One region of the Bacillus sp. PK6-026 genome, then DNA from elsewhere that is predicted to be linked to it. Evidence: riboswitches for the same ligand, from Rfam matches in the RefSeq annotation. Region 1 holds a riboswitch; each other region holds the start of a gene.
The links. A riboswitch is a leader RNA that binds a small molecule or an ion and turns the genes downstream of it on or off. The one in region 1 is predicted to bind S-adenosylmethionine.

Region 1 (8,048 bases):
CGGTCTTGATCCGATGGTGAGAGAATCGATCGTCAAAAGCCTTCTTACATATTTGGAGCTTGATAAGCAGACAATCGTCATCGCCACCCATGAGATTCATGAAATTGAACAAATTTTGGATGAGGTCGTCGTCGTCTTAAATGGCCGAATTGAAGAAAAAAAGGATGTCGAACAGCTGCGCGAGGAATCCGGAATGTCGCTTTTGGAATGGCTGAAACGGTTTATTGAAGAAAAAAATTGAAAAGGCTGGAGGAGAAACAGTGGAAACACTTTTGGAATTAAAAAATGTATCAAAAACGATCAGGGGGAAAAAGATTATCGACGGCCTGAGCTTTGACGTTCGGGCAGGCGAAATATTCGGCTTCCTAGGTCCGAACGGCGCCGGAAAAACGACGACGATCCGGATGATTGTCGGGCATATGAACATCACCGCCGGTGAAATCGCCGTGTGCGGCGTCAGCGTAAAAGAAAATTTTGAAAAGGCCGCGCGGCATATCGGAGCGATCGTTGAAAATCCGGAACTGTATAAATTTTTAACGGGCTATCAAAACCTTCAGCAATACGCGCGCATGACGAAAGGCGTGACGAAACAGAAAATTGACGAAATCGTCGAGCTTGTCGGATTGAAAAACAGGATCAACGATAAGGTCAAAACGTATTCTTTAGGAATGAGACAAAGGCTTGGCCTGGCCCAAAGCCTTTTGCACGATCCGAAGCTCTTGATTCTCGATGAGCCGACGAACGGGCTTGATCCGGCCGGTATCCGGGAAATTCGCGATCATTTAAGAAAGCTGACGAGAGAAAGAGGTATGGCGGTCATCGTTTCAAGCCACCTGCTTTCAGAAATGGAGCTGATGTGCGACAGGATCGCCATTATCCAGAACGGAAAGCTCCGGGATATTCAGCATGTGCACGGACCCGCTCGGGATGAAAAGAAGCGCTATTATATTCAAGCGGATGACAATCAGGCTCTGATGCGGGAAGCGGCTGCCTTCAAAAAGATGAAGGTTGACGAAGCGGAAGGCGGGATAGAGCTCAGCCTTCAAAAAGATGAAGTGCCTGATTTGATCAAACACTTGTCAGACAACGGTGTCCGCCTATATGAAGTGAAGGCTGTGAACAAATCGCTGGAAGACCGGTTCCTGGAAATCACCGCAGAGAAGGAGGAAGCTCAGCATGTTTAATCTCATCGTAAATGAATGGATCAAAATTTTTAATCGAAAAGGCACATATGTCATGATTGCGATTTTGCTGTTATCTGCCATCGGGCTGGGCGTTCTCACAAAGATGATCGGAGAGACAGACCAAAACCCGGACTGGAAAAAAGAATTGATGCAGGAAAATAAAGATATGAAAGAACAACTTAAAGGGGTCAATAATCCGGCACTTGAAAAAAGCTATGAACGGTCGACCGCCATTAATGAGTATCGAATCAAGCACGATTTGCCGGAAGACGGGGACTATTCGGCCCTGTCGTTCATCAGCGACGCGAGCGGCAACATTCCTCTCCTCGGTCTGTTTGTGATCACGGTGGCTGCGGGAATCGTTGCGAATGAATTCAACTGGGGAACGGTGAAGCTGCTTGTCATCAGGCCGATCAGCCGCTTTAAAATTTTGCTGGCAAAATATTTTACAGTTCTGCTTTTTGCATTGGCTTTGCTTTTCATTCTGTTCGCAAGCGCGGGTATCACAGGCCTTGCTTTATTCGGGGCAGGCGACGGCAGCCAGGTTCACTTGGCGTACGCCGATGGAACCGTTGAAGAAAAAAGCCTGCTGCTGCACTTGGCCGGCAGCTATTTGCTGAATTCAATATCGCTTTTGATGATGGCGACAATGGCCTTTATGATTTCAGCTGTTTTCAGAAACAGCTCGCTTGCCGTAGGTATTTCAATTTTCCTTTTGGCAATGGGCGGAACGGTGACAAACTTGCTCGCAACGAAATTTGATTGGGTGAAATACATCTTATTTGCCAACACTGATCTCACTCAATACTTTGACGGATCTCCGCTTGTTTCAGACATGACGCTGGGATTCTCGATTGTGGTGCTGGCTGTCTATTTTATCGTTTTTCATGTGCTCGCCTTTGGTGCATTCACAAAAAGAGACATCGCTTCATAAGCGGTTTTCGCAAAAAAAGCCTGACGCCGGTTTTCCGGGCGTCAGGCTTTTTTTAAATATAAAAAGACTGCTGACATTCGGTCAGCAGTCCTGTATGAAGATCAGCGGTTCACAGCTTACGCTTTTGTTACGTTAGCAGCTTGTGGTCCGCGGTTTCCTTCAACGATTTCGAAAGATACAGATTGGCCTTCTTCCAAAGTTTTGAAGCCTTCGCCTTGAATAGCAGAGAAATGAACGAATACATCGTCTTGTCCTTCAACTTCGATGAATCCGAAACCTTTTTCAGAGTTAAACCATTTTACTTTACCTTCTAGCATGAAATTTCCTCCTAAAGCGATAACGCTTAAATTCACTATTCTTGCTCTAAAACAAACTTCCAAGACGAAAACTCTTACAAAACTTTCTTCTTAAAGATAGTTCGAACAAAAATAATTACCTTTACTTTACCAGTGTTTAAGCGAAATTACAACTGCTAAACACAATTTTTTTAAAAAAAGTGAAATTTAATAATCAGGGCGAAAAATAAAGCATTAAAAAGCGGGTTTTTGAAATTTTCACAATTCTGATTGACAACATTTCAAAGAAGCTGTAAAGTTAGGTAAAACTTCATGCATCAACACTTCTTATTCAGAGAGGCGGAGGGAATTGGCCCTATGAAGCCTCGGCAGCGGGTTCTGCATACAGCAGAATACTGTGCCACATCCAACAAGCCGTACGGGCTTGGAAGATAAGAAGAGAGCGGACCACTCTATTTACTTCGTGTCGTCTAAGGCTTCTTCTTATTTTTTAAGAGGGAGCCTTTTTTGTTAGCCAAAAAGAGGAGGAAGATCATCATGATTACATTTGAAGGCGTTGAAAAGGTCTATGAAAGCGGCGGACAGAAGGTTCATGCGCTCAATGGAATCGACCTTCATGTAGATAAAGGGGAAATATACGGCGTCATCGGATTCAGCGGCGCAGGGAAAAGCACGCTGATCCGCTGTGTGAACTTCCTTGAAAAACCGACGGCCGGAAAGGTATTCGTCGGCGGAAGAGACTTGATGTCTCTGTCGAAAGCTGAGATTCGAGCTGTTAAAAGGAAGATCGGCATGGTATTTCAGCATTTTAACCTGTTAAATTCAAAGACGATTTTCGCTAATGTCGCTGAGCCGCTCGCGCTTGTCAAAACACCGAAAGCCGAAATCAAGCAAAAAGTGACGGAACTGCTCCATTTTGTCGGACTTGAGGATAAAGCCCGCGATTATCCGGATCAGCTGTCGGGCGGCCAAAAGCAGCGCGTCGGCATTGCCCGGGCGCTGGCGACAAATCCGGAGGTTCTGCTCTGTGATGAAGCGACATCCGCGCTTGACCCGCAGACGACCGGCGATATTTTGAAGCTGCTGAAGCGCGTCAACGAACAATATAACATCACGATTTTGTTGATCACTCATGAAATGAATGTGGCAAAAGAAATCTGCGACAAAGTCGCGGTCATTGAAAAAGGAAGGATCATTGAATCAGGCAGCGTGTTTGACGTGTTTTCCGCGCCGGAAACCGAAACGGCCAAAAGCTTTGTCAAATCAGCCATCGACCACGAGATACCTGAATCGATTCAAAAATTAAATGTGAAGCATCTCTACCAGCTTCAATTTGTCGGCGAATCTTCCGGGAAGCCATTTCTTTCGCAAGTGGCAAAGCGGTTTGACGTAGAAGTCAACATTCTGCACGGAACGATTACAGAGCTTCAGGGAATTCCGTTTGGCAGTATGACGGTTGAACTGCAGGGGGAAGACGGTGAAATCGGGCGGGCGCTCGAATATATCCGCAGAGAAAACATTCGCATCAGGGAGGTATAAGCATGCTTGTTACATATGACCAAATCATTGACGCACTGGTTCAGACGATTCAAATGACGGTTTTCTCGCTTTTATTTTCAAGCGTGATCGGCATTCCGCTCGGCATTTTGCTGGTTGTCACAAGGAAGGGGCATCTGCTTGAAAATCCGGCAGTTTTTACGGTTGTCAATATGATCATTAACATTTTCCGTTCCGTTCCATTTATCATCTTGATGGTTGCTTTAATTCCGGTGACAAGGCTGATTGTGGGGACGTCCATCGGCACATCGGCAGCGATTGTTCCCCTGACTTTTTATGCGGGGCCTTACATCGCAAGGCTCGTCGAGAACTCTCTGCTTGAAGTCGATCCGGGAGTCATTGAAGCCGCTGAAGCAATGGGAGCGACTCCGCGGCAGATCATCTTCCGGTTTCTGATTCCGGAAGCGCTCGGTTCGCTTGTGCTGAGTTTTACGGTGGCAACGGTCGGATTGGTCGGAGCGTCGGCGATGGCTGGTGCGATAGGCGCCGGCGGTCTTGGGGATTTGGCGATCACATACGGCTACCAAAGGTTTGACACGCTGACGATGATCATCACGGTTGCAATTCTCGTCATCGTTGTGCAGGGATTGCAGACATCCGGAAACGTTCTGTCCAAAAAATTGAGAAGAAGATAAACAGAGAGGGAGACAGCTATGATGAAAAAGTTCACATTTGTTATCATTTTACTGCTGCTTGCGGGAGTGATCGCGGGGTGTGCGGCAGACTCTGATGCGAAAACCATTAAAATCGGCATCAGCGGAACGGATACAAGAATCTGGGACTTTGTGAAGAAAAAAGCCGAGAAAGAAGGCTTAAAGCTTGAAATCGTCAAATATTCTGATTATGTTCAGCCGAACCAGGCTTTGGCGGGCGGTGACATTGACGCCAATGCATTTCAGACGATATCTTACTTTAATGCATTCAAAAAGGAACGCAATCTTGAACTTTCGCCGATCGGCATAACGATCATCGCTCCGATGGGCATTTATTCCGAGAAGTATGATTCGCCTGACGATATACCAAACGGCGCGGAAATCGCTGTTCCGAGCGAAGCGACGAACATGGGCAGAGCCTTGCTCCTGTTGGAGTCCGCCGGCCTGCTTCAATTAAAGGACGGATTTGACGGAAACGGAACGCTTGATGCGATTAAAGAAAATCCTAAAAAACTCAAAATCACAACGGTGGCCGCAGAGCAAACGCCGCGCGTGCTTCCCGACGTCGCTGCATCTGTTATCAACAACGGCATAGCGGTTGACGCCGGCTTCCATCCTGTCAAAGATTCGATTAAACTGGAAGACGAAACAGCGACACCGTACATCAACATTATTGCGGCCAGAACAGAAGACCGGGACCGTGAAGATTTGAAAAAGATCGTTGAGCTGTACCAATCAGACGATACCGCTGAATTGATCAAAAAAGAGTTTGACGGTGCACAGCTGCCGACTTTTGTTCCACTGAAAGACATCGGCGAATAAAATGTCAGTCGCGCAATTGATTCCCGGGTCATATATTGAAATACATCGATAATTCCTACTTGACCAATCAGGTTTGTTGTACTATAGTTTTTAAATGTAAAAAATTCTGGGGGTGCTTTTGTTACCATGACATTATTTGTTGTTATTAATATTATCGTCATGCTCGGCCTGATGGCGCTCCTTTATATGATGCAAAAAAAACATGTTTCGTTTTCTAAGCGGGTATTTACCGCTCTGGGAATCGGCATTGTTTTTGGATTCGCTTTGCATTTTATATATGGTTCGTCTTCAGAAACGATTACGCAGACATCTGATTGGTTTAATATTGCAGGCGGCGGTTATGTGAAGCTTTTGCAGATGATCGTTATGCCGCTTGTATTCATCTCGATTTTGGGTGCTTTTACAAAGCTTAAACTGACGCACAATATCGGAAAAATCAGCGGATTGATCATCGGCCTCTTGATCGCGACGACAGCTGTCGCTGCTGCGGTGGGAATCGCGTCCGCACTTGCTTTCGACCTGCAGGCTGTCCATGTGGATCAAGGCCAGGCAGAGTCAATGAGAGGGGCGGAACTCGAACAGAAATCGCAGGACATGGAAGCCAAAACACTTCCACAGCAAATTGTCGAGCTTCTTCCGGGGAATCCGTTTTTAGATTTTACGGGAGCAAGACCGACATCAACGATCGCCGTTGTTATTTTTGCGGCTTTCCTTGGAATCGCGTATCTCGGGGTCAATCGAAAACAGCCTGAACAAGCTGAGCTTTTCAAAAAGATGGTTGATGCCGTGTATGCGATCATTATGCGTGTAGTGACGTTGATTCTGAGGCTGACGCCTTACGGTGTATTGGCGATCATGACAAAAACGATTGCAACGAGCGATCTCGACAGCATTGCCAAGCTCGGCAAATTTGTCATCGCTTCATATGTGGCGCTGATCGTCATGTTCATCATTCACCTGCTGCTCATTACATTCAGCGGTTTAAATCCTGTCACATACTTGAAAAAGGCGTTTCCGGTCCTTGTATTCGCGTTTACATCTAGATCAAGCGCAGGCGCTTTGCCGCTGAACATTAAAACACAGCGCAGCCTCGGTGTTCCCGAAGGCATTGCAAACTTTGCCGGTTCCTTCGGACTGTCCATCGGACAAAACGGATGTGCCGGAATTTACCCTGCAATGCTCGCGATCATGATTGCGCCGACGGTCGGACAAAATCCGCTTGAGCCGTCATTTTTGTTCACGGTTATCGCTGTTGTTGCGATCAGCTCTTTCGGAGTGGCAGGCGTCGGCGGAGGTGCGACATTTGCAGCGCTTCTCGTCCTTTCGGCGTTAAATATGCCCGTAGCGCTTGCCGGACTGCTGATTTCGGTTGAGCCGCTCATCGACATGGGGCGTACGGCTCTTAATGTCAGCGGCAGCATGACGTCAGGACTTGTCACAAGCAAAGCAACAAATGAACTTGAAAAAGACACGTACCAAGACCGTACTAATATCATTGAAGCAGAAGTGTAAAAGAAGAACGGCCCGCACAGCTTGATTGCTCGTGCGGGCCGTTTTTTATGAATAGTTTTGGTCGTTATCGAACATCGTCTGGTTTGCAGTCTGATCGTTCATGACATTAACCGGGGCAGTCATATGGCTTGATTGATGCTGGTCGTTTGCCGTATGGCCTGACTGGCGATGTTCCTGTGACTGTCCTCCGGAATTGAAAGCCTGTTTGATCATGTCAGCCGGATTCATCATCATCTGGTTTCGGCCGTTACCTTGCTGTCGACCTCCCATGCCCTTCGCGAACATGCCTGTCAATCTTTTGCGGATTTCGGGAGAAAAAGCCGCGGTCAATGCAGCTGATCCTAAAACCAATACAGCGGGATGGATGCCTGATCTTCTTCTAAACAAAGGGTCAACCTCCTTTTTACGTATACCATCCCCAGTCCTGATCGGTTTTATTCTTCAAGCTGTGCCGCGAGATATAAGCGGTTACTTTCGAAAAATTCGAAAATTTTATGGTAGGCTTTTATTTTATTTTCTCTTTTAGAAAAACCGTGCCCTTCATTTTCCAAAACAAGATACTCAATATTCCGCCCCATGGCTTTTAACCGATCGACGACCTGATCGGACTCTTCCTTTACGACGCGGGGATCGTTTGCGCCTTGGATGATCAGCATCGGCTGAGTCATATTCTCCAGGTATGTAACAGGAGAATCGGCTTTCAGTTTTTCATAATCCCGCTCAGGGTTGCCGACCCATTTTTCCATCATCGGCTGCCAGAAATCCGGTACGGATTCGACAAACGAAAACAGATTGCTGACTCCGCATATATCGACGACGGCGCGGAAATACTCTGGATGCCTTCCGTGAAGCAATAGCGACATATACCCTCCGTAGCTGCCCCCCATTAAAAAAAGTTTTTCGCGGTCCGCAAGCTTTTGATCGATAAGCCAGTCGATGCCTGCAGTCATATCGAGGCGCGGTCCGTCTCCCCAATCTTGTTCAACCATTTTAAAGAAGGAATAGCCGTAATTCGCTGATCCCCTGAAATTAGGGGCGAATAACTGGTAGCCCATTTTCGCAGCGAGTTGAAAGAGATCATAGAACATAA
Region 2 (8,048 bases), 320 kb from region 1:
CTCGAGGAAATTCTCTTGGCCTGCAACGCATCTGTCGGCGGTCCGACAACAGCGGCGGCGATGGCGATCGCCAAAGGCTGGCAGAGCCTCGTCGCTCCGGTTATGCTGGTCGGGACGTTCGGATATCTGATCGGCAATTATGTCGGCACCCTCTTGGGCACATGGTTTTCTACCCTGGTTTAAACGCAAAAAAAGCCGCAGATTCCCTGAAGAGTCTGCGGTTTCTTTTATGATCGGGCGAACGCTCCGGATACGGCTTCCAATGCACGGGCAAAATCGGCCTGCAAATCATCGGCATGTTCCACACCGACGCTCAGCCGCAGAAGGCCGTCGGTAATCCCCCGTTTTTCCCGCTCTTCTTTCGGCATAGCGGCGTGTGACATTTTTGCCGGATAGGAAAGGATCGACTCCACAGCGCCGAGACTGACGGCAAAGACCGGAAGAGAAACGCGTTCCACAATCTTTTTCACGGCTTCTGCATTCTCCAGCTCGAACGAAAGGACGGCGCCGGCGCCATATGACTGGTGCCTGTGAACTGACGCACCCGGATGCGAAGACAGCCCCGGATAATACACTTGTTTGACGGCCGGATGCTTTTCAAAAAATTCAGCGAGCTGCTGAGCTGTTCGAGATGCTTTTTCAAGCCGGACCTGCAGTGTTTTCAGCCCTCTCAGCACAAGCCAGCAGTCTTGGACGCCGAGAACAGCGCCGAACGAATTTTGCAGCTTATAAAGTTCTTCCCCGAGCTTTTTGTCTTTCACAACGGCAAGTCCTGATAATACGTCGCTGTGTCCGCTTAAAAACTTCGTCGCGCTGTGTAGCACAACATCGACGCCGAGCTCGAGCGGCCGCTGCAGCGCCGGAGTCATAAACGTGTTGTCAAGAAACGTCAGACAGCCGTGCGCCTTGGCAAGCTTGACGACGCCTCTGATATCCGTAATGCCGAGCGTCGGATTTGACGGTGTTTCAAGGTAGATGACTTTTGTATTTTCCTTTATGTTTAAAGCAATTTCATTTAAATCCGTCATATCGACGAAAGTATGTTCAATCCCGAAGCGGCTCAGCACTTCCGTAATCATCCGGTAAGTGCCGCCGTACACATCTTTTGTGACAAGCACGTGATCGCCCTTTGACAAAAGCAGAAAGGAGGTGGAAATCGCGGCCATTCCGGATGAAAAAGCAAATCCCCTCGTCCCTCCCTCAAGCTCGGCTATCGTGTCTTCAAGCGCCGTTCTTGTCGGTGTTCCTGACCGGCTGTAGTCATATTCGCCGAATTTGTCAAAAGAACCTTGATGAAAGGTTGAGGCGTGCTGGATCGGCACGCTGACGGCTCCGGTTGCTCCGTCCGTTTTATTTTGGTTATGAACAAGCCTTGTTTCAAGCGTCCAGTTTTCATGACTCATGCGGAACCGCCTCCCCTTTTACTTTTTCCAGCGCAGCTTTTAGATCCTGCTTTAAATCGGAGACGTGTTCGATTCCGACTGAAAAGCGCAGAAGTCTGTTGCAGACGCCGTTTGCAATTCGGATGTCTTCCGGGATATCCATATGGGTCTGTGTCGCCGGATAGGTGATGAAGCTTTCGACTCCGCCGAGGCTTTCGGCGAAACAGATCGTCTTGAGATTTTTCAGCAACGGATTAACCCATTCTTCTTTTTGAACGCGGAATGACAGCATGCCGCCTTTTCCCGGATAAAGAACATCTGCAATTTCCTCCTGCTCTTCCAAAAAGGCCGCAAGTTCCCGCGCGTTTTCCTGATGCTGTCTCATCCTGAGAGCGAGCGTCTTCATCCCTCTCATTAAGAGCCATGAATCGAACGGCGATAAAACCGCTCCGATGGCGTTTTGGTGCTGGAACATTTCCTCAGACAGCTCTTCGCCTTTTGCAACGACAAGCCCCGCCAAAAGATCGTTATGACCGCCCAAATACTTCGTCGCGCTGTGAATGACAAGATCAGCGCCGAGCTCAATCGGCTTTTGCAGAACCGGTGTATAGAACGTATTGTCAACAATGAGCAGCAAGTCGTGCTCTTTAGCGATTTGCGTGATTTTTTGAATATCAGCTTCCTGCATGAGCGGATTTGTCGGCGTTTCTACAAACAGTGCCTTTGTATTGTTCGTGATTTTCGACTTGATACAGTCTTCGTCTGAAAAATCGTCGTAGAAAAAGCGAAGTCCGTATTTCTTCCATTCGTTTTCAAAAAGGCGGTACGTTCCCCCATATAAATCGGACGAAACGATGAGCTCATCCCCGCTTTGAAACAGAGCCATGATCGTCTGAATGGCAGCCATACCGGAACTGAACGCAAAGCCGCGCGTTCCCCCTTCGAGTTTCGCGATTGCATCTTCAACAAGCTGTCTTGTCGGATTTTTTGTGCGAATGTAATCAAACCCTGTGGATTCCCCGATCCCTTTGTGCCTGTACGCAGAAGAGAAATAAACGGGAGGATTGACAGTTCCCGTTATTTCATCACTGCGGTTGCCGATTTGCGCCAGCGTTGTTTGTACATGTTCAGTCATATGACACCATCCTTTTAAAAATAAAAAACCCCTTCTTCATAAGAAGAAGGGGGATTATGCGCTTCTTCTTATCTTCCAAGCATCTGCTTGCTGGATTTAGCACCTTGGTACACTGACATCGTCAGTGCAGACCGGTTGCTGAGGTTTCAAAGGGCCAGTCCCTCCACCTCTCGTGATAAGAATCTCTTCAATTTTCTGATTGTTCTTTACTTTAACCTAAGTCAAGACATTTTTCAAGGGTCATTTTTAAATCTTTCCTCATATTGAACATGGTATGATGAAACCAAACGACGGAACCGGAGGAATCAGATGCCAAAAACAGAGCGATTAATCGAATTGATGATGACCGTTCATACAAAACGAAAATTTACGGCCGGGGAGCTCGCAGCAGAATTCGGGGTTTCCTACCGCACGATTCTCCGCGATCTGGACGAGCTGAGCGCGCTCGGCGTCCCGATCTATTCTGAAACAGGCGCGAACGGAGGCTATTATTTGCTGAATGAACCTGTGCTTCCGCCGCTCTTTTTTACACAATCAGAGGCGGCGGCTATGTTTTTCGCGTATCAATCTCTGCAGTTTTTCGGATCGCTTCCCTTTGATGCGGAAACGCGGATGGTTTTAAAAAAGTTCTACCGCCACCTTCCCGTGGAAACACAGGAGCGGATTGATGCGATGAAAGACAGAATCGTGTTCTGGAATCCGCATCGTCCAAAAGCCGCCGAACATTTAGAAACGCTTCTTGATGCAGCCATCAATCAATCCGTTTTGACGGTCGTTTATGACGGAACAGACGATTGCGCGGAGAGATCCATCCAGCCCATCGGTTTGTTCAGCTGGAACGGCTTCTGGTACTGTCCGGCCTATTGCTTTAAAAGGCAGGCGTTCAGACTGTTCCGCGCCGACCGCATCCTTCGGGCGGAAAAAGCGGCCAGCCCGCTGGCCCGCCAGCTTCCCTATCCATCGGTTCTCAGCTGGATCAAACATTCGGAGAGCGAGTGCCCTGAACCGGTGCGGCTGCAAGCGGAACTGACACGCAGAGGAGCCAGGCGGGCTGCGGCTGATGTGGACTTATTCAAGATCCTCACCATGCGGGATGACGGGACGGGGGCGATCGATGCAAACCTCCCCAGACCAGAACTTGAGTATTTCGGGGAACTTTTGTGGAACCTCGGCACTGAGGCAACTGTCAAAGAACCCGCAGAAATCAAGCTTCAGCTGAAACGGAAGGCTGCTGACATTTTAGCAAGGTACGACTGACTTTTTTTAGAATCGTGACAAAGCCTGTCAGGATTAGGTGATACTTTTAGAATAAAGCAAAATGGAAAGGATGAAGCAAATGAAGCAAGTTCAAGCCCTGCGGAGCGATTTGTTCCACGAGATGGAGACGGGCATCCGCTCCACGTGTCATCTTCTGAAAAAAGTGAAGGAATCTGACTGGTCTTACCGGCCCGCCGACCGCATGCGAAGCCTGAAAGAACTGGCAAGCCATCTGACGGCCATCCCAGAAGCCGACATGGCTATCATGCAGGAAAAGGAAGAGGCCGCCATCTCCCGAATTGAAAAGAAGTATAGTGCATTGCAGTCGGCTGACCAAATGGCTGAAGCTATGCAGAAAGGATTCGCTGCTTTTCAAACGTATATGACTTCCCTCTCCGACGAGGAATTTTTGACGAAAAAAACAAAGCCGTTTTACCTTGATGAAGGGATGACCCAAAGCCGCTGGCTGACGGAAACGCTCACCCACGTCTTCCATCACAGGGCCCAGCTGTTTAATTATTTAAAACAGCTCGGCTATGACGTCAACATGTTCGATCTGTATCTTTAAAAGGTGTTCATATGAAGCTGCCTCTGACAAAAAAAGAACGGTCAAACTTAAGGACAGCCAAGGTAAAAATAAAAAACACGGCATATATGGATCTGTCCGTCCTTGCACATACGCTCGGTTCGTCTTTGGAGCGCGCCGCATACATCAAGGCGCTCGCCCAGTTTCAAACCGCTCCTTCCATCGGGCCGAAAATGGCGCAGTGCGCCGTTGACCTGGGCTACTATTCCCTTGGCGACATCAAGCATGAATCAGGTGCGGATTTGATCATCCGCCTCGAAAAACTGAAAGGCTACTGGGAAGATCCTTGTGCAGAAGATGCGCTGCGATGCATCGTCCATTACGCCAACGATCCCGAAAGCGCTAAAAGCTGGTGGGATTTCACAGAGGAAAGAAAAATGTACCGCGAACGCTGCGGATACCCTCCGGATAGACCGTCAACGCCCTGGTACGAAAAAAAACGGACATAAAAAATCACGGCTGCCGAACAGTTCGGCAGCCCTTTTCGCTTCTTTCACAAGAGAATTTCGTGTTAAAATGAATGGAAACGTTCACAAACATTATTTCTGGAGGAATTCATCTTGGCTATGAAAACAGGAGTCATTCAGGAGAAGAAGCTTTTTTCGGAAGAGCTCGGCGAGGAAATGGAGCTTCTCGTCTATTTGCCGTCATCCTTCTCGCCGCTTTACAAATATCATGTGATCATCGCACAGGATGGACATGACTATTTCCGCCTCGGGCGCATCAGCAGACAGGTGGAAGAACTGCTGGCGAACGGCGAAATCGAAAGAAGCATCATCATCGGCATTCCGTACAAAAACGTACAGGAAAGAAGGCTTACATACCATCCGGAAGGGTCAAAATTCGAAGCGTATAAACGTTTTTTGGCAAATGAACTCGTCCCTTTCGCCGACAGTGAGTACCCGACATACCAAGTCGGATCAGGCAGGACGCTGATCGGAGACTCGCTCGGAGGAACGGTTTCCCTCATGACGGCGCTTGACTATCCGAATATGTTCGGAAACGTCATTATGCAGTCACCTTATGTCGACCGCCATGTTCTCGATAAAGTGAAACAGTCCGATTCCCTGCAGCTTATTTCAATTTGCCACCAAATCGGAGAGAAAGAAACCGCCGTCAAAACGACTGATGATCAAATTTTGGATTTCACCGGTCCAAATGAGCAATTAAAAGAATTGCTTGAAGAAAAGCAGACAAACTACGATTTCAAAGCTTTCGACGGGGATCACAAGTGGACATACTGGCAGCCGCTCATCACCCCCGCTTTAAAAAAAATGCTGTAGCTCTCTGTATATCGGCCCATCTTTGATATACTAAACCATATCAATTGTTTAAGGAGGGAACAAAATGAAATACGGTATTGTGCTATTTCCATCAAAAAAACTTCAGGACATTGCAAATTCCTACCGAAAACGCTATGACCCGAATTACGCTTTAATTCCGCCCCACCTTACATTAAGAACACCTTTTGAAGTGTCCGAAGACGAGATCGCGAGCGTCGTAGGACACCTGAGGGAACTTTCAAAAGAGCTGAAACCGGTCACGCTGAAGATTACAAAATTCAGTTCCTTTGCCCCTGTCAATAATGTCATCTATATGAAAGCCGAACCGACAGAAGAATTGACGCAGCTTCATGAAAAAATGTACAGCGGCGTTTTGGAAGACAAACCCGAATATGCGTTTGTTCCCCATGTCACAGTCGCACAAAAGCTGTCAGATGATGAGCATTCCGACGTCCTCGGCACGCTGAAAATGAGAGACGCGTCGCACGAAGAAGTCATCGACCGCTTTCACCTGCTTTACCAATTGGACAACGGATCTTGGACCGTCTATGAAACTTTTATTTTAGGAGCGTGAAGAAAGCCAGTGGAAGCCGTCATTGTGAAGAATCAACAACAGCTTGAAGACGCCTTCTTTGTTAGAAAGGAAGTCTTTATCAAGGAGCAGCACGTATCACCGGAAGAAGAAATGGATCATCTCGATCAGGAATCTTCACATCTCGTCATCTATGACGGAAAAGAGCCGATCGGCGCTGGCCGGCTACGGCTTGTCGACGGCTATGGCAAACTTGAACGAATCTGTGTACTGAAAAGCCACCGCTCCCTCGGCATCGGCAACCTGATCATTCAGGCGCTTGAAGAGGAAGCCGCCAAGCAAGGCGCGGTTCAATTCATGCTGAACGCGCAGACACAGGCTGTTCCCTTTTACGAAAAACACGGCTATAAAGTCGTGTCTGAAGAATTTTTAGATGCGAATATCCCCCATGTCAAAATGGTCAAAAAGTAACCGTTCCGCTTTTTAAGCGGAACGGTTTTTCTTTTCCTCAGAAAACATTTCATAGTTTGTTCATCTTTTGTTTATCGTTTATTCAACATTGTCTATTAAAGTTGTTTCTAAGCTTTTACGAAGCCCTACACAAAATAGACGGGAGGTAAACAGCCGAATGCCGTTATGAACAAAAAAAACATCACCACACTCGCCCGTTTCGGGATAGTCGGAGCCGGAAACACACTCGTTGATTTCGCCGTGTTTTTCATCCTTACGTCCCTCCGCGTACCCTATCTGGCCGCACAGCTGTTTTCCTATTCGGCAGGCGTAGCAAACAGCTATATCTGGAATCGGACATGGACGTTTCAAGTAAAGGAAAAAGCACATGGCGCGGAAATCGTCCGGTTTATCATAATCAATCTTGCAGCAGCGGGCGCTACATTTGTCCTTCTGTATATTTTTCAAAAAGCCGGCCTTTCCCTTTTTGTCAGCAAAATGTCCGCAACAGTCGCAGGAATGGCGATCAACTTTATCGGAAACAGGCTTTGGGTGTTTCAAAAACCCGGAACAGATTCATAAAAAAGACCAGGAGTGAATAACCATGAAAGTAAAAAAAGCAGTCATCCCAGCAGCCGGTTTGGGTACAAGGTTTTTGCCGGCAACAAAAGCGCAGCCGAAAGAAATGCTGCCGATTGTCGATAAACCGGCTATACAATATATCGTGGAAGAAGCTGTTCAATCAGGAATAGAAGACATCCTTATCATTACAGGAAGAAATAAGCGTTCGATTGAAGACCATTTTGACCGCTCTGTTGAACTGGAGCAAAACCTGTTCGCCAAAGGAAAAAATGATGTGTTAAAAGAGATACGCGACATCGCCGATATGGCGAATATTCATTATATCCGGCAAAAGGAGCCCCTCGGTCTCGGACATGCGGTGTTATCGGCCAAGCATTTCATCGGTGATGAGCCGTTTGCCGTCCTTCTCGGCGACGACATCATGGTGTCAGAAACGCCGGCGCTTCGGCAGCTGCTCGAAGTATTTGAAGAATATCAGACAGAAGTAATCGGCGTTCAGCCAGTCGATCCGGCGGACGTGAGCAAATACGGCATTATTCAGACGTCCGCGCAAAAGAACAAAATATATCAAATTGACGATCTTGTGGAAAAGCCGTCTGTCAAAGAAGCCCCTTCAAATATCGCGGTTATGGGCCGCTATGTGCTGAGGCCTTCGATTTTCCCTGTGCTCGAACAAACGAAGCGCGGTACGGGAAATGAAATTCAGCTGACTGACGCACTAAGGGAAATCTGCCGGGAACAAAGCATGTATGCGCGCAAATTGGAAGGAAGCCGCTTTGATATCGGCGACAAGCTGGGCAGTTTTAAAGCGAGTACGGAAATCGCTCTTATGCGGGACGAG
Region 3 (8,048 bases), 480 kb from region 1:
CGCCAGTAGAATCTTATCCCCTATTTGCTGAAGGGGCTGATCCCCTTTATGATAGAGGAGTTCTAAAACGGCAAACTCGGTTGGATTCAGACCATGATGATGAATATGTTTATTCATATGATCATTAATGGATCTGTACGCTCGAGATAATACAATAAATAATTTCAAGGACTGTTCCTGTTCTCTATTACTCATATCTCTCATCTCCAAAGAAACAACTACAGGAAAACATTAATAAACTATGAGGAAAATGTCAACTGTTAACATTCAAACCATGTTATGATGAGTAGGAATCGAACATCAAATAGATATATCCGGAAATTCCCCGGTATTGTGTCCTATTTTCACGGTATTGGTTATCTTTTCTATAAATCGGCTCTCACTAGTGATATAATACCCCTATTCCTGTATCGATTGGGAGAGAGTAAAAATATGCGCAATTTGAAAAATCTATGGAAGAAAGTCAGGCTTTATTTGATCTTGGTAATGATCCCCGCCTTCATTATAAGCTTTTTTGTATACGAACAAGAACGAGAAAATATCACTGAAAAGCACCGTCAGACTGCGACTCTCATGCTCAATATTCACCGCAACCAAATCAACTACCTGATCGGCGAAACAGAAGCAAGGCTCAGCTCCCTTGCCACGGCCCTCAACCACCCTGTTAATGAGCAGCATATCAAACGAATCCTGACGGAAACGTATAAAAAAGAACCGCGTTTTTCGGCTTTATACCTTTTAAATAAAGACGGCGATGTCATGGTGAGCACGTCTCCCGTCAAAGAAAAAAAGAAGGTTTCATACAAGAACATTCTGCAAAAAGCGGAAAAATCAAAGAAATCCGTGATCACAGACGATATACATACAGTGTCGGACAGGCTGGAGCTGAATATTTTTACTCCTGTCTATGACAGCGAAGGCAGAACGACAAATTTTCTGCTGGCTTCGATCCGCGTCGATTATCTGAAAAATATCATGAACGTCCTGAGCCCTGAGCTTTATATCAAAATTCTCAACCAGAAGAATCAGATTGTCTTTACAGCAGGCCATTCTCCTCCTGAGAAGCCGGACGGCGGCACCGTCGATGCTTTTTTGGATCAGATCGACTGGAAGCTTGAAGTTTATCCGGAACCGGTCCAGCTTGATGAAATCGTTCACAGTCTTCTGCTGTCATTTTTAAGTATTTTCATTCTGCTGAATATTATGTTCCTCATGCTCCAGTATGTGCTGCTGAAGCGGCGGACCAAGCAGGAGCGCGCCCAAAATGAAGCCCAGAAGCTCGAATTAATCGGCACCCTGGCAGCGAGCACCGCTCATGAAATCAGAAACCCGCTGACAGGTATCAGCGGCTTTATCCAGCTCCTGCAAAAAAAATATCAATCAAAAGAAGATCAAATGTATTTCTCAATCATCGACCAGGAAATCCGGAGGATCAACCAGATTGTCAGCGAGTTTCTCGTGCTCGGAAAGCCGACGGCAGAGCAGTGGCAGCTTAACGCCATGAATGAAATGATTGACGAAATCATGCCGATTATTCATTCTGAGGCAAATTTATATAATGTGGAAGTGGAATTTCAAGACTATGGAGAAGACCCGGCTTATGTGTATTGTAAAAAAGATCATATTAAGCAGGTTGTCTTGAACGTCGCCAAAAATGCTCTTGAATCGATGAAAAACGGCGGAAAGCTGCTCATTCAAATCGAACATCATCAAGAGAAGGCGCAAATTATTGTGAAGGATATCGGAGAAGGCATTCCAAAAGAAATGATGGAGAGTATTTTCCAGCCTTTTGTCACGTCAAAGGAAAAGGGAACCGGACTCGGCCTTGTCGTGTGCAAGCGCATCATTTCCATGTACGGGGGAACCATTCAGATCGAAAGCGAACAGCATAAAGGAACGACTGTAACGATTACGCTGCCGACTTCAAAGGAACAGGTTGACTGAGGCTTCCCCGTTCCTGCAAAGAGCCTGCCTTTCACGGCAGCTCTTTTTCGTTCAGTCACTATGCCGTATATTTTTCAACGGTCAGACAGTCGATGCAGCCTAAAAAATCCTGCAGCAGATGGTCCGACGCATTTTCATTCATAGACAGTTTTTGATATTCATAAATTAATTGATCCAGCTCCTGGCTCCGCCTGATCGTTTCATCCCCTGTAAATCCATAGATTTCAGCGGCTTCAACCATCATTTGCCGCTTCTTGCTGATGGAAACGAGCAATGCTTCTTTTTCAACATAATTTTGCATACGCTTCACCCCTTACCGACATATCGTTTCTTAGAACCATCCAGATTTTGCGTACTTGAGCATTATTACAGATTATACTTATTTTGTAAACCTATTTCTCAAAAAATTATTTTGAAATCGAGTATAATAGAATTGTGGAATTAAAGGTGTAATACCCATCGATGAAATACGGCAAACACCTTTAAAAGAGTTCATGAGGATAGAAGGAGGTCTAAATGATGAAAAAACCAGTGTCAAGGCTCCGAACCATCTTTGCCGTGAAAGAAGCGTATTCAGGCCTCTTATTGTTTTTTAAGGCATTTAGAGCCTGGAGAAAGGGAGACTTCCCCTTATTCCCGAAAAAAACGATTTTACTGGCCGCGCTGGCATTGATTTATGTGCTGTCTCCGATCGATTTGATTCCCGATGTTCTCGCAGGTGTCGGCTGGCTTGATGACGCGGCTGTGCTCGCTTTTCTATTCAGGCAAATCACCAAAGAGCTGGACGGATTTGAAATACATCTAACGGGAGGAATAAACGGCAATGGCAAACAATAATATTCTCGGTATCAATCATCTCTTGTTTTCAGTCTCTGACCTGTCCGTCTCTATTTCATTCTATGAAAAGGTGTTTGATGCCAAGTGGCTCGTAAAGGCCGAGAAAACCGCTTATTTTGACCTGAACGGCATCTGGCTCGCATTAAACGAAGAGAAAGACATTAAGAGACAGGAAATCCATGACTCTTACACCCATATCGCCTTTTCGATTCAACAGGAAAATTTGCCGTTCTGGGAAAAGAAATTACGCGATTTAGGTGTAAACGTGCTAAAGGGCAGAAAACGGCATGAAGGCGACAAAGATTCAATTTATTTCTCAGATCCGGACGGCCATAAGTTCGAGCTTCACACCGGCTCTGTATTTGACCGTCTTCAATACTATCAAAATGAAAAACAGCATCTCTCCTTTCATGAAGGCCACATCAAGGCCCTTTATGACAGAAACAAATAAAAAAGCGTCCACACGGACGCTTTTTCATTATTGGCTCACACTCTCTTTCTCATAAATCGGCACCCAGCCCTCTGCCGTCACAAAGATTCTGACAGCCACGACTTTTCGGTCTTCCTGAAGCGTGAAATAATGGCGGGTGTTTTCAGGAACGGAGATCAAATCTCCCGGATTTAAGAGGACATCAAAAAATGTGCCGTCTTTTCCTTCTATCGCAAAGATGCCGTGGCCGCTGACGATAAATCTGACTTCATCGTCTGTATGATGATGTTCCTGTTTGAAATTTTTCAAGAGCTCATCGAGTTTCGGATTTTGGTCGGAAAGCGAGATGACATCGCTCGCTTTATAGCCGCGGCGTTCTGAAATGTCTTTGATTTCAGCGGCAAAGACGTCTAAAATCTCCTGTTTCTCTTCATCGGTCAAATCGTATTTTTCTTTTAAGCCGGCCGGCAGCTTTGTGATATCCCATTTTTCATAAATGACCTCCTGCCCCTTTAGAAATTGTTCTACTTCTTCCTGCTTTTCAATGGTCGTGTTTTGTTCATCATGGATTCGAATTGTTGCCATGCTTTCTCCCCCTTTTTAATTAACGTGGTAAGCCTGCAAAGCTTTCAGTTTTAAATGCCAGCTGAACAGGAATTCATACGCTTCAAGCATCCGCTTTGTCTCAAATGCCGTTTTTCCCCAGACGGTAATGCCGTGGCTGCGAATCAGCACTGCCCCTGAATCGCCTGAAAGGTGTCCGGCAAAATCCGCCGCCAAATCCGGAATATGAGCGCTGTTTTCGATAATCGGGATCGCAACCTCCGCATTTTCCTCCCAAAGACCGAGCGCCTTTATGATTTCCTGGCCTCTGAATGTCGCTTGCTTTTCTTTTGCGTAAAGCTCTGAGATGACATTGTTGTCAATCGTATGGACGTGAAGACAGCAGCCCGCGTTTGTATTTTGATAGACACGGGTGTGCAGCAGCGTCTCCGCCGACGGTTTCAGCGTATGTCCGGTCTCAGCCGGTCTCCCCTCTTCGTCCGCCAGCAGAAAATCCTCCGCGGATGCTTTTCGCTTATCTTTTCCGCTTGCTGTGATGAGAAATCGCAGCGGGTCTTCTGATACTTTGATTGACAGATTGCCGCTTGTCGCAGGGAACCAATCCCTTTCCGCAAGCTCTTTTTTTACCTCGGCAAGTTCGTGCCATTTTTGCTCAGGGTCCATTCTTTCACCTCCGCGGTCTCTTCAAGTATTCGCTTTACATCACGGAAATCACCGAATCCCGCATGCTTCAGGCCGAGCCCCTCACATTCCCGCAGCAAATAATCGCGCGCGATGCACAAGTCGGAACATTTGGCAGCTTCAACATCTGTAACAGAGTCCCCGATCATGACAACAAAATCGTCCCGGCCTTTCAGCCGGCGGATGATAGAAGGCTTGCAGCAGCCGCATTCATTTCCGCAGCTGCCGTCACACGGATACGGCCAGCGGATCTCGATATTGCGTCCTGAAAAGCCGGCCTCATTGCAGTAAATGCGTTCCTTTTCGACAATGCCTTCAAGCAGAGGATAGACGAAAAAGTCCATCCCTCCGCTCACGACGTAAAACGGAAGACCCTGCTCATCCAGGAAAGAGACAAACTCTGTAAACCCGGGGCGGATCTCGGCTTGTTTCATTACATATTCCATAATGTCTTCTTTCAGGCTTGACGGCAGCAATTGAAACATTCTGCCGACCCCGTCCTTAATCGATATGTCCCTGGACAGAACCCCGTCTTTTAAAGCGAGCCACTCTTCTGGAGCAAATTGTTTCATAATGCTGATGATGTTGTCGTTCGTTGTAATGGTTCCGTCAAAATCGCAAATGATAAGCGACTGCCTCATACGGAAACCTCAACCCTTCCCCATTTTTCAAGGGCGAGCTTTAAATCGGGAGAACGCTTTGCTTTTTCTTCGACTGGCTCCGCTTCCAGGACGGCATCAATGATCGCCCGAAACGCCCTTCCTCCGCCTGCCGCTCCGTTTGGATGACCGTGAATCCCCCCGCCTGCGTTGATGATATGGTCAATGCCGAAGTCTTTCATCAAGAGCGGCACCATGCCGGGGTGAATACCGGCCGACGGGACGGCGAATGTCGGTTTAAAAACGTCTTCCTTCGTGCATTCATCATATATGGCAAGCGCATCCCGCTTCGGCAGAGCAACGCTTCCGTACGGTGAAGGGAACAGGCTGAAATCAGCACCCGCATACCGGTTGAGCTTGCCGAGCAAGAGCGAATGGGAAAAACCGTAATGCGGCGACGAAGTGAGTGCGCCGCTTACTGCCGGGTGCGCCATGATCGGCAGCGGGATGTCGTCGTCTTCCGCAAGGCTTTGCAAAACATCGAGCCCGTAGGCAAACACATTCAGCAGCAACACATCGGCTCCGAGCTCGGCTGCTTTTCTCGCCTTCGATTTCAGCTCCATTGTCCTGCCCGTCAGGTTGACGGCATACAGCGTTTTGCGCCCTGTTTCTTCAAAAGCTGCCTCAAGCACTTTTTTTCCTTCCGTGATTCGTTTTTCAAAGGGGGCACTGCCTGTTTCGAATAAGATTTCATCGTCCTTGATCAAATCCACTCCGCCGAGCGCCTGCTGTCTGAGCTGTTCCTTCAAGTCTTCCATATCGCGGCCGATGACGCCTTTAAAAATGCTCATCAACAGAGGCCTTTCAAATTCGCCGATTTTTTTCCGGATCCCGTATACGCCGAATTTCGGGCCCGGCAATGATCGTTTAAAAGACTGCGAAAACTCCAAATCCGCCAATTTGATTTTTCCGTCGAGAGACAGCTTTCCAAAAACGGTCGTCAGCACAGCGGGAACGTCGCTTGTAAAATTGGCTTCCGGATAAGCGATGGTGACCGTTGCCTGTTTTTCCCCCAGCGCGCTTTCTGTTTCTTCGACCTTGACGACGCGTCCTTTATGCTTTTTCAGCTGTTCCTGCTTTAAGAGCGGCAGATCTGTCCACGACCCGACCGTCAGTCCGATCGCGATTTGCTCGGCCCGCTTTTCTGCGTCACATCCTTGATCTGTCAAAACATATGTTGCCAAAAGTTCACTCATTCTGTAGCTCCTTCCTGCTTCATGCATATAAAAAACCTCTTTTGCTGCTTTAGCTAAAAGAGGTTTCGCATTTCAGGTTCGAATCCTTATCTCTCAGCGTCAGCTGCAAGAATTAGCACCGTGCTTAAAAAGTCGGTTGCCGGGCTTCATCGGGCTTGTCCCTCTGCCTGCTCTTGATAAGAATATTGATTTTATAAATTATTTTGAATTATCCCATCGTTTTTCCCGGTTGTCAATGACTGTGGCCGGTCTTTTTGAATATATTCAGCTTGGCAATGCGCGAAGCCGCTTCCCGGAGCCGCTCTTCGCTTGTCAAGAGGCCGACTCTCACATAGCCTTCTCCGTATTTGCCGAAGCCGATGCCGGGCGCTGTGACGACATTCGCTTTTTCGAGAAGCAGATCGGAAAAAGCCTCAGATGTATACCCGTCAGGGACAGGCATCCAGGCGAAAAAAGAACCTTGCGGAGCATCCGCGTGCCAACCGATTTCGCGGACCGCACGAATCCATACATCCCGCCTTTTTTCGTAGCGCTCATTTTGCTCCTTGACACACGCTTGGTCTGATAGAAGCGCGGCTGCCGCGGCGTCTTGGACCGCTTTAAAAAGGCTGACATACATATGGTCCTGATAAAGGTTCAGCGCTTCGATCACAGATGCGTTGCCAACTGCAAACCCGACCCGCCATCCAGCCATATTATACGTTTTGGAAAGCGTGTAAATTTCGATTCCTGTGTCTTTTGCCCCCTCCGTTTCGAGAAAGCTGACAGGCCTCTTGCCGTCGTAGCCGATCGCACCGTAGGCAAAATCGTGGACGACGCAAATTCCGTTCGACTTGGCAAACCGGACAGTCTCTTCGAAAAAAACAGGCGTGGCTTGGGCACCGGTTGGATTGTTTGGATAATTTAAATACATGAGCTTCGCATTTTCTTTCACTTCCTTCGGAATCCGGCTGTAGTCAGGCAGAAACTGATTGCCCGCTGTAAGCGGCATCGTTTCCATGTTCGCTCTTGCCAGCTCAACGCCCGACCAGTAGTCGGGATAGCCGGGATCGGGAACGAGCACGGCATCCCCCGGATTTAACAAACATTGCGGAAGCTCGACAAGACCGGCTTTTCCGCCGAACAATACAGCGACTTCGCGTTCGGGATCGAGCTCTACGCCGTATTCCCTTCGATAGAACGCGGCTGCCGCCTCCTTGAGTGAACGGCTGCCGCGAAAGGAGGAATACTGATGGTTTTTAGGGTTGCGAACGGCTTGCGCCATTGTATCAACGATGTGATCAGGTGTCGGCTGATCGGGATTCCCCTGGCCGAGATTAATCACATCATGGCCGGCGGCGATTTTTTCATTCACCTTTTTCACCAAGGAAGCGAAAAACTGCTCAGGCAGCTGTTTCAGCACATCTGAAAGCTCAAATTTCATATGATTCACCCGCTTTTGAAAAATTCTTGAAATGATAGTCCATCATCATATATTGTTAAATGTAAAATGTAAAGAAAAAAATGAGGTGATCCAGATTGAAGCTGACAATTTCATGTCTGCAATTCGATATCGCATACGGCAATCCTTCTGAAAATTTTAAAAAAGCGGAGCAGCTGATCGAACAGGAAAGCCGGAAAGCGGATGTTCTTCTCCTTCCCGAGCTGTGGACGACGGGTTATGATTTAAAAAATCTCGGCTCCATCGCAGATGAAGAAGGCAGGCAAACGAAGAGATGGCTGCAGGAAACGGCAAAA
Region 4 (8,048 bases), 690 kb from region 1:
TCTCCAAAAAAGCGGCTGCCTCTGTTTGAGCTCTTTTCAGACGGCTCCCGTGGCCGATATATAAAATCGCTTGTTTCATATTAAAGCGCCTCGCTTAATGCCGGATCTTTCAGCTCGGGTTCAAACCAGCTTAACTGTGAGCTGAATTGAACGACATCCCCGATGACAATCAGGCTCGGGTTTTCAATTTTTTCGCTTTCGACTGTACCTGCAAGCGTTTCAACCGTGCAAAGCACCGTTTTTTGTTTGTCCGTCGTTCCCCAATGAATGAAAGCGGCAGGGGTAGACGGATCTCTGCCGTTTTCGATCAGAAGCCTTTCAATTTGCTTCACGTTTTTAATCCCCATATAAATGACAAGCGTATCGATCCCTGTGGCTAGCGCTTTCCACTTCTCTTCAAAATGTTCATCTTTTTGATAATGTCCTGTCACGAAAGCGACGTTTGAACTCGCTTCCCGGTGTGTCACTGGAATGCCCGCATAAGCAGCGGCGGCAATCCCCGAGGTGATTCCCGGCACGATTTCATAAGCAACTCCGTGTTCAGCGAGGGTTTGCGCTTCCTCGCCGCCTCTGCCGAATACGAAAGGATCGCCGCCTTTCAGCCTGACAACGATTTTCCCTTTTTTCGCATACTTGACGAGAAAATGATTGATCGTTTCCTGCTTCATCATGTGGTAGTCCGGAAGCTTTCCGCAGTAGATGAGATCCGCTCCCTCCTTGGCGTGCTGTAAAATCTGTTTATTCACAAGCCTGTCATACAAAATGACATCGGCTGTCTGGATGGCTTTTAAAGCTTTGATCGTCAGTAAATCGGGGTCTCCAGGACCTGCCCCAACGATATATACTTTCCCCATCTTAGATCTCCCCCCGATCTGATCAACGTCTTCTTCAATCATTATAAATCATAAAGAAAGCGTTTGGTGCCTGAAAATATCACAAAAACCAAACGTTTTCTTTATGAAATAGGAAAGTGCATGTGCAGCACTTTCCTATTTCACCCGCATTTTATTTCGTTTGATCTTTCACGTATTGGACGAGCTGATTTTTGCACTCTTCCCGATTATGTGCGCCTGTATCAAGGACTAGCTCAGGCGTTTCAGGCTCTTCATAAGGCGAATCGATCCCCGTGAAAAATGGAATTTCTCCGTTTCTCGCTTTTTTATACAAGCCTTTCGGGTCGCGCTCCTCGCACGTCGCCAAATCGCATTTCACATAGACTTCATGAAACTCATCTTCCTCGACGAGCTGTCTGACAAGCCCGCGGTCTTCTTTAAAAGGGGAAATGAACGCCGTAATGACGATCGTCCCCTGTTCGACAAAGAGCTTCGCGACCTCGCCGATCCGGCGGATGTTTTCCTTCCGGTCTTCATCGGAAAACCCGAGGTCCTTGTTCAGTCCGTGCCTGACGTTGTCGCCGTCGAGCACCGTGACCTGGTAGCCTTGTTCAAACAACTCACGCGCTGCGGCATTGGCAATTGTTGATTTTCCTGAACCGCTCAAGCCCGTCAGCCAAACGATCGAGCTTTTATGTTTATTTTTCTCATGATATTCCCGTTTTGTAATGGACGCTTCATGCCAAACAATATCTTTATTTACCAAGAGATGCTCCCCCTTAAGAAACCCCGGCCGTTAAGCCTTTGATTAATGTTTGAATGACTTCTGGACGGCTGAATGTGCTCGGCGGGAACTCGCCGTTTCTCAGCATGCCCCTCACCTTTGTACCGGACAAAATGACATGATGTTCTTTGCTGTGAGGGCACGTTTTCGCCGTAGCCATTGAACCGCAGACATTGCAGTAGAAGCTGTGTTCGAATTTCAGCGGCGTAATGCCGATCTCTTCCGGCGCGAACTGATCGAACAGTTCCTGCGCTTCATATGTGCCGTAGTAATCGCCGACTCCGGCATGGTCTCTTCCGACGATAAAATGCGTACATCCGTAGTTCTTTCTGACAAGCGCATGGAAGATTGCTTCCTTCGGCCCCGCATAGCGCATCGCCGCCGGAAAAACGCCGAGAAAGACGCGGTCTTTTGGATAGTAGCCGTCAAGCAGCACCTGATAGCTTTCCATGCGGACATCAGCCGGAATATCGTCTGATTTTGTTTCCCCGACGAGCGGATTGAGGAAAAGACCGTCTACTGTCTCGAGCGCCGTTTTTTGAATGTATTCGTGCGCTCTGTGAACCGGATTTCTCGTCTGGAATCCGACGATCGTTTTCCAGCCGAGTTCTGCGAATTTTTTTCTTGTTTCCAAAGGTTCGAATGTGTGGGCCGGGAATTGCTTTACGCTCCGTTTAATGAGAGTGATCGGCCCGCCCACATAAACGCTGCCGCGGTCAAACAATTTTTTGACGCCCGGATGCTCGAGTTCGTCGGTTTTATAGATATTGACGGCTTCCGTTTTCTTGTCCGGCGTATAGATGTCTTCGATCTCGATGACGCCGTATGTTTCCCCATTATAGGTGAGGCGGACGGTGTCCCCCGCTTTTAAGCTTGAAGCTTTTTGCTCGTCAACAGGCAGAGCGATCGGAAGCGTCCATACTTCGCCGCTTGACAGTCTCATATTTTCGACAACGGACAGATAGTCTTTCTCTGTCATAAAGCCTTGGATCGGGCTGTACGCACCGATTCCGATCAGCTCCAAATCTGAAAAAGCCATTAAATCCAATTCTATTTCCTGTGCGATATGTTGAAAATCGTATGCTTCATTGACGCGGTTAACCAATACACCGCCGTGTGGTGCTAAACTCATAAACTTGTTTCCCCCTACTTTGTGTTTAAATTCCTCCGCCTTGTTCATGGACGGAGCTGTGCTCTTTTTTGACTGCTCTCATCAGGCTGATCGTCCCGACAGATGCCAGAAGGACGCTTGTGACGACGATGAGAGCATAATAGTCTCCTTTTAATAAAAGGCTGACCAGCATATAAGACAGGCTTAATGAAAGGAACGGCGAGACGACCCATACTTTCAGCATCGTTTTGACCACTTGTTTATGAAAGACATTGCCGCCGTTTTTTGCCATTCCCATCCCTATAATAGAAGATGATGTGACTTGCGCAAGCGGAACCGGCAAACCGAAAATCGAACTGATGATGACAAGCCCGGCTCCTGTTCCGGAAAGGATGATCCCCTCTCCTTTTGAAAATTTCGTTATTTTTTTGCCGTTTGTTTCAAGAACGCGCCTGCCCAGTAAAAGGGCGCCCAGCGCGACAAACAGTCCGCCGTAGAGCGTTCCTTCCCCGACTGTCAAAACATGCGCCGCCACCAGAGGTCCGACAGCATTTGCGACATTGTTCATGCCTGCTGAGAAGGCTTCAAAAAACCCGGTGATCAACAGAATGACCGCCAAAACCTTTGCTTTCTTTCCCGAGGCTGGACGTTTGATCGTTTTTTTCATGATGTTTGCCATCGCAAATGTAAAGGTAAAAGCGACGATTGGTACAACGACCCAAAATGAGACGATGACAAGCAAAGATTTCACATATAAAACCTGGTAAGCGACACCTACTCCGACAACAGATCCGACCGTCACTTCACTTGTCGAAAGCGGGATGCCGAGTACATTTGCGATAAAGAGCGACAGTGCCGCCGAGCCGATAATAATGCAGACGATTTCAAGCGAAATCACCCGTTCGGGAATGATGCCTGAGCTGATCGTTTTCACGACGTTTCCTCCGCCGATGACGGCGCCCGAGAGAACGCCTGCTGCACAGATTATTAGTGCGTGAAACTTCTTTTTGACGGCTTCAGATCCATAGGCGATTCCCATTGAAGCAGCTGCACCGCTCGCTCCGATATTCATCGCAAAAAACATGCTAAATAAAATGGCGGCAAGTTCCATGACTCATCTCCTTACTCGTGTAATCCGCATTCTGTTTTAGCCGATCCGTTCCAGCGGCCTGATCGAAGATCATCCATTGTAAAGGCCGGAGAGGTGCACGGAGCGCAGCCGATGCTCGGGTAGCCTTGATCATGAAGCGGATTGTACGGGAGATCGTGCTTTGTCACATATCTCCAAATATCCTTCCACGTCCAATGAATGAGCGGACAAACTTTGATAGACTTGAATTTTTCATCTTTGTTCAAAAAATTCGTTTTGCTCCGCCCGGGCGATTGCTCGCGGCGCAGGCCCGACAGCCACGCCGGGTAGCCTGAAAGCGTCTCGCGGAGAGGAATGACCTTCCTCATTTCACAGCAGGAATTCGGAGCGGTCTTCCATAGTTCGTCCCCATATTCTTTCGCCTGCTCTTCGACGGTAAGCTCCGGTGTTTTCATGATAATCTGAAGGCCTGGATATCGTTCTTTGACAGCGTCGATCGTTTCATACGTTTCTTTAAAATGAAATCCCGTATCAAGGAAAACGATGACCGCATCTTTTTTCACCTTATAAATCAAATCGATCAGGACGATTCCCTCAATTCCGAAGCTGCACGCATATACAAGCTGATTTCCGTAATGTCCGTATGCCCATTTCAAGACGGACAGCGCTCCTTTATAAGAGTCATCTTCCTGAAAAGAGATATTTGGTTCTTCCCATGTGCTGTAAGTAAAAATTTTCGGTTCCCCCTTTTTTCGCCAACAAAAAAACGGCTTCCAGCAGAAAAAAACTGTGAAAACCGCCTCTAGTTTGTCTAGTCAGCTATTTCAATCTTATTTTTTCATTTTTTTCGATTTGAATGACTTTGCCGTCCTGAACAACGAATGTGATCGATCCGTAATTCATGTCTTTCAGCATGTCTTTCATTTTGATGATCACCTTTTCAAGCTGTTCATCTGTCTTCACTTCTAGCTCCTCCTCTGCCCCTAAAAATTAAAATCTTTCTTCCAAATTTGAAAGAAAGACGAGGAACTCCGCTATTCCTTATCTCTCAAAATGAGGGCATTTTGCTGGAAGTAGCACCTTACGCTTCACACGCAGGTTGCCGGGTTTCATCGGACCAGTCCCTCCACCGCTCTTGATAAGTTTGCTTTTGTTATTTTAAAATTTTAGCACAATTCGAACAAAAGTCAACCCGACTTTTTTTATAGGATTAATAAAAAATAAAAATAATCCGATTTTACTATTTTTAAATCTGTAAAAAGACGCAAAAAAAGCCGTTCTCCCATTAGGAGAATACGGCTTTTATCATTAATCCATCCAAGACTTGCTTTCAGGATCCGCCTTCCATTCTTTCAGTTTGGCGGCATCCTGTTCGCTGATATATCCGCCGGCAAGCGCAGCCTCTGTCAATGTATCGTAATCAGTCAGCGTACGGTATTCAACGCCCGCTTCGCTGAAGGCGGCGGCAGCTTTAGGAAGCCCGTAAGTGAAAATGGCGGCGACACCGAGCACTTCACATCCCGCCTCTGTGAGAGCGGCTGCCGCTTCAAGGACGCTTCCTCCCGTTGAAATTAAATCTTCAATTACAACGACTTTTTGTCCTTTTACAACAGCGCCTTCAATTTGGTTTCCTTTGCCGTGCGCCTTCGGTTTGCTTCTGACGTAGCACATCGGCAGGCTCAGCCTGTCGGCGGCAAGCGCGGCATGGGGGATTCCTGCAGTTGCCGTACCGGCGATCATTTCGGCTCCGGGAAACTTGTCTTGAATCAGTCCGGCAAGCCCTGAAGCTATATCATCCCTTACTTCCGGATATGAAAGCGTCAAACGATTGTCGCAGTAGATGGGCGACAAGATGCCGCTCGCCCATGTAAACGGCTCGTTCGGGCGCAGGAAAACCGCTTTGATTCTTAATAAATGGTTTGCAATGTCTGTTTTCATGCCTTGGTTCCCTCCCACTCATGTCCTATTCTTCTGTAGGCTGACACAGGATCTTCTGCCTGTGTAATCGAACGGCCGACAACGATCGCCGACACGCCTTTTTCCCTTGCGTAGCCAGGCGTCGCCACCCGGACCTGGTCGTTGTTTTTGTCATCCGCCATGCGAATTCCGGGTGTCACGGTCAGAAAATCTAAAGACGCGGCCCGGTAAATGTGTTCGGCTTCATGGACGGAGCAGACGACACCGTCAAGTCCGCTTTCTTTAGCCAACTTGCTGTAGTGAACAACTGTATCGAGAAGCGGCGTTTCAATCAGCAGCTCTTGCTGAAGCATTTCTGAAGACGTGCTTGTCAGCTGGGTCACAGCAATTAATGAAGGGCGTTTTCGGCCTGCCGGAGTCCCCGCTTCAAGGCCTTCAAGCGCCGACTCCATCATTTGCTTTCCGCCTGCTGCGTGCACATTGACAAGGCTGACGCCAAACCCCGCCAGCCTTTTCATCGCCTTGTATACGGTCGTTGGAATGTCGTGGCATTTTAGATCAAGGAAAATGCGGCAGCCGCGCTCCTGTAACTTTTCAAGGATGGCCGGCCCTTCCTGATAAAAAAGCTCCATGCCCACCTTCACGAAAAGCTCTTCTCCATGAAACCGGTCCAAAAACGCATATGTTTCCTGTGCTGATGCAAAATCAAGCGCGATGATGGGCGGCGTATGTTTCATCCTTCCAGCTCCTTCCGATACACTCGTTCAACGAACGGTATCCGTATTTTTCTAAAACGCGCGGCAAATCGGCGATGATTTCGGGACAAACAAACGGATTAACAAAGTTTGCGGTGCCGACGGCGACTGCGCTCGCACCCGCCAGCAAAAACTCAAGCACATCTTCCGCTGACTGGACACCGCCCATGCCGATGATCGGAATGCTGACTTTTTGGCTGACTTCATGCACCATTCTGATGGCCACCGGTTTAACAGCAGGGCCTGATAATCCGCCGGTTTTGTTCGCCAAGATCGGCTTTCCCGTTTTTAAGTCGAGCCGCATCCCGATCAGGGTGTTGATCATCGTCAAACCGTCCGCTCCCGCTTCTTCTATGGCAAGAGCGATGTCGGTAATATTCGCGACATTCGGCGACAGCTTCACATAGACGGGAACGCTCGCAACCTCTTTCACCGCTTTCGTCAGCTCACTGGCCATTTCCGGCTGCGTACCGAAGGCGATCCCTCCCGTTTTCACGTTAGGACAGGAAATATTCAGCTCGAGCGCATGAACATTCGGCGCTTTGCTGATTTCTTCAGCCACTTCAACATAATCGTCGATCTGCGAGCCGGCGACATTGGCGATAATCGGTGTATCGAACTGTTCGAGCCACGGCAATTCGTGTTCCATGACAGCCTCTAAACCCGGATTTTGCAGACCGATGGCATTAAGCATGCCGGCTTGCGTCTCGGCGACGCGCGGCGTCGGGTTCCCGAAGCGCGGTTCGCTCGTCGTCGCTTTAATCATGATCGCACCGAGACGTGAAAGATCGTAAAAGTTCGCAAATTCTCTCCCGAATCCGAAGCAGCCTGAAGCCGGCATGATCGGATTTTTCAATTGAAGGCCCGGCAAATTGACTTCGAGCATCATAACAGCACCTCCTGGGCTTTGAAAACAGGACCATCAAGGCATACCTTCACATAAGATGTTTCGCTTTCTTCCGTATGGCAGACACAGGCAAAGCAAGCGCCGATCCCGCATCCCATGCGCTCTTCCATTGACAGATAAACCTCTTTATCCGGATAGCGCTGTTTTAAAGCTTTCAGCATCGGCGTCGGTCCGCAGGCCATTATGCAGTCAAACTGAAGCCCCTCGTTTTCAATGACATCTGTAACAAATCCCTTTGAACCGCGGGTGCCGTCTGCGGTTGCCACATACACACGCCCGAAACGGCTGAATTCCTGTTCGTAAAAGACGTCTTTTGCAGAAGCAAATCCTAACACATGGATCGCGTGCACCCCTCTATTTGTCAGCTGTTTGCTCAGCTCGTAAAGCGGCGGAACACCGATCCCCCCTCCGACAAGAAGAGCCGTTTTCCCCGGTTCAAGCGATTCAGCCGGAAAACCGTTGCCGAGCGGACCAAGGACATCGATCTGATCTCCTTCCTGTTTTAAAGACAGGAGACTCGTGCCTTCCCCATCCTTGCGAAAGATGATGGTCACCTGCCGGGCAGCTCTGTTGATGTCGGCGATGCTGATCGGCCGCCTCAAAAGCGGCGTGAGGGAATCTGAGACCTTGATGTGAAGAAACTGGCCGGGA

Region 2: another riboswitch for S-adenosylmethionine. It lies ahead of M1D59_RS06685 (methionine biosynthesis PLP-dependent protein); the one in region 1 lies ahead of M1D59_RS05040 (methionine ABC transporter ATP-binding protein).
Region 3: another riboswitch for S-adenosylmethionine. It lies ahead of mtnW (2,3-diketo-5-methylthiopentyl-1-phosphate enolase); the one in region 1 lies ahead of M1D59_RS05040 (methionine ABC transporter ATP-binding protein).
Region 4: another riboswitch for S-adenosylmethionine. It lies ahead of M1D59_RS08580 (YezD family protein); the one in region 1 lies ahead of M1D59_RS05040 (methionine ABC transporter ATP-binding protein).

Annotation. Positions count from the first base shown of each region.
Region 1 is NZ_CP096418.1:992,370-1,000,417, forward strand. Features, by position in the region: gene M1D59_RS05020 (ABC transporter ATP-binding protein) at 1-241, shown strand, start outside; gene M1D59_RS05025 (ABC transporter ATP-binding protein) at 261-1,184, shown strand; gene M1D59_RS05030 (ABC transporter permease) at 1,177-2,118, shown strand; gene cspB (cold shock-like protein CspB) at 2,235-2,435, opposite strand; SAM riboswitch class I at 2,739-2,852, shown strand; gene M1D59_RS05040 (methionine ABC transporter ATP-binding protein) at 2,952-3,953, shown strand; gene M1D59_RS05045 (methionine ABC transporter permease) at 3,956-4,606, shown strand; gene M1D59_RS05050 (MetQ/NlpA family ABC transporter substrate-binding protein) at 4,628-5,446, shown strand; gene M1D59_RS05055 (L-cystine transporter) at 5,573-6,958, shown strand; gene M1D59_RS05060 (hypothetical protein) at 7,004-7,345, opposite strand; gene M1D59_RS05065 (alpha/beta fold hydrolase) at 7,393-8,048, opposite strand, start outside.
Region 2 is NZ_CP096418.1:1,316,191-1,324,238, reverse strand. Features, by position in the region: gene M1D59_RS06695 (DUF819 family protein) at 1-183, shown strand, start outside; gene metC (cystathionine beta-lyase) at 228-1,403, opposite strand; gene M1D59_RS06685 (methionine biosynthesis PLP-dependent protein) at 1,393-2,517, opposite strand; SAM riboswitch class I at 2,583-2,699, opposite strand; gene M1D59_RS06680 (helix-turn-helix transcriptional regulator) at 2,827-3,774, shown strand; gene M1D59_RS06675 (DinB family protein) at 3,854-4,342, shown strand; gene M1D59_RS06670 (helix-hairpin-helix domain-containing protein) at 4,354-4,809, shown strand; gene M1D59_RS06665 (esterase family protein) at 4,921-5,643, shown strand; gene M1D59_RS06660 (YjcG family protein) at 5,708-6,217, shown strand; gene M1D59_RS06655 (GNAT family N-acetyltransferase) at 6,227-6,646, shown strand; gene M1D59_RS06650 (GtrA family protein) at 6,812-7,207, shown strand; gene galU (UTP--glucose-1-phosphate uridylyltransferase GalU) at 7,224-8,048, shown strand, end outside.
Region 3 is NZ_CP096418.1:1,474,310-1,482,357, reverse strand. Features, by position in the region: gene M1D59_RS07535 (MarR family winged helix-turn-helix transcriptional regulator) at 1-195, opposite strand, end outside; gene M1D59_RS07530 (PAS domain-containing sensor histidine kinase) at 433-1,944, shown strand; gene M1D59_RS07525 (aspartyl-phosphate phosphatase Spo0E family protein) at 2,003-2,245, opposite strand; gene M1D59_RS07520 (YkvA family protein) at 2,464-2,781, shown strand; gene fosB (metallothiol transferase FosB) at 2,768-3,232, shown strand; gene M1D59_RS07510 (1,2-dihydroxy-3-keto-5-methylthiopentene dioxygenase) at 3,260-3,796, opposite strand; gene M1D59_RS07505 (methylthioribulose 1-phosphate dehydratase) at 3,812-4,438, opposite strand; gene mtnX (2-hydroxy-3-keto-5-methylthiopentenyl-1-phosphate phosphatase) at 4,399-5,097, opposite strand; gene mtnW (2,3-diketo-5-methylthiopentyl-1-phosphate enolase) at 5,094-6,311, opposite strand; SAM riboswitch class I at 6,395-6,494, opposite strand; gene M1D59_RS07490 (pyridoxal phosphate-dependent aminotransferase) at 6,544-7,734, opposite strand; gene M1D59_RS07485 (carbon-nitrogen family hydrolase) at 7,830-8,048, shown strand, end outside.
Region 4 is NZ_CP096418.1:1,680,540-1,688,587, reverse strand. Features, by position in the region: gene M1D59_RS08610 (sirohydrochlorin chelatase) at 1-79, opposite strand, end outside; gene cobA (uroporphyrinogen-III C-methyltransferase) at 81-854, opposite strand; gene cysC (adenylyl-sulfate kinase) at 1,006-1,599, opposite strand; gene sat (sulfate adenylyltransferase) at 1,613-2,749, opposite strand; gene M1D59_RS08590 (inorganic phosphate transporter) at 2,775-3,839, opposite strand; gene M1D59_RS08585 (phosphoadenylyl-sulfate reductase) at 3,851-4,552, opposite strand; gene M1D59_RS08580 (YezD family protein) at 4,638-4,754, opposite strand; SAM riboswitch class I at 4,857-4,963, opposite strand; gene pyrE (orotate phosphoribosyltransferase) at 5,127-5,756, opposite strand; gene pyrF (orotidine-5'-phosphate decarboxylase) at 5,753-6,472, opposite strand; gene M1D59_RS08565 (dihydroorotate dehydrogenase) at 6,441-7,376, opposite strand; gene M1D59_RS08560 (dihydroorotate dehydrogenase electron transfer subunit) at 7,376-8,048, opposite strand, start outside.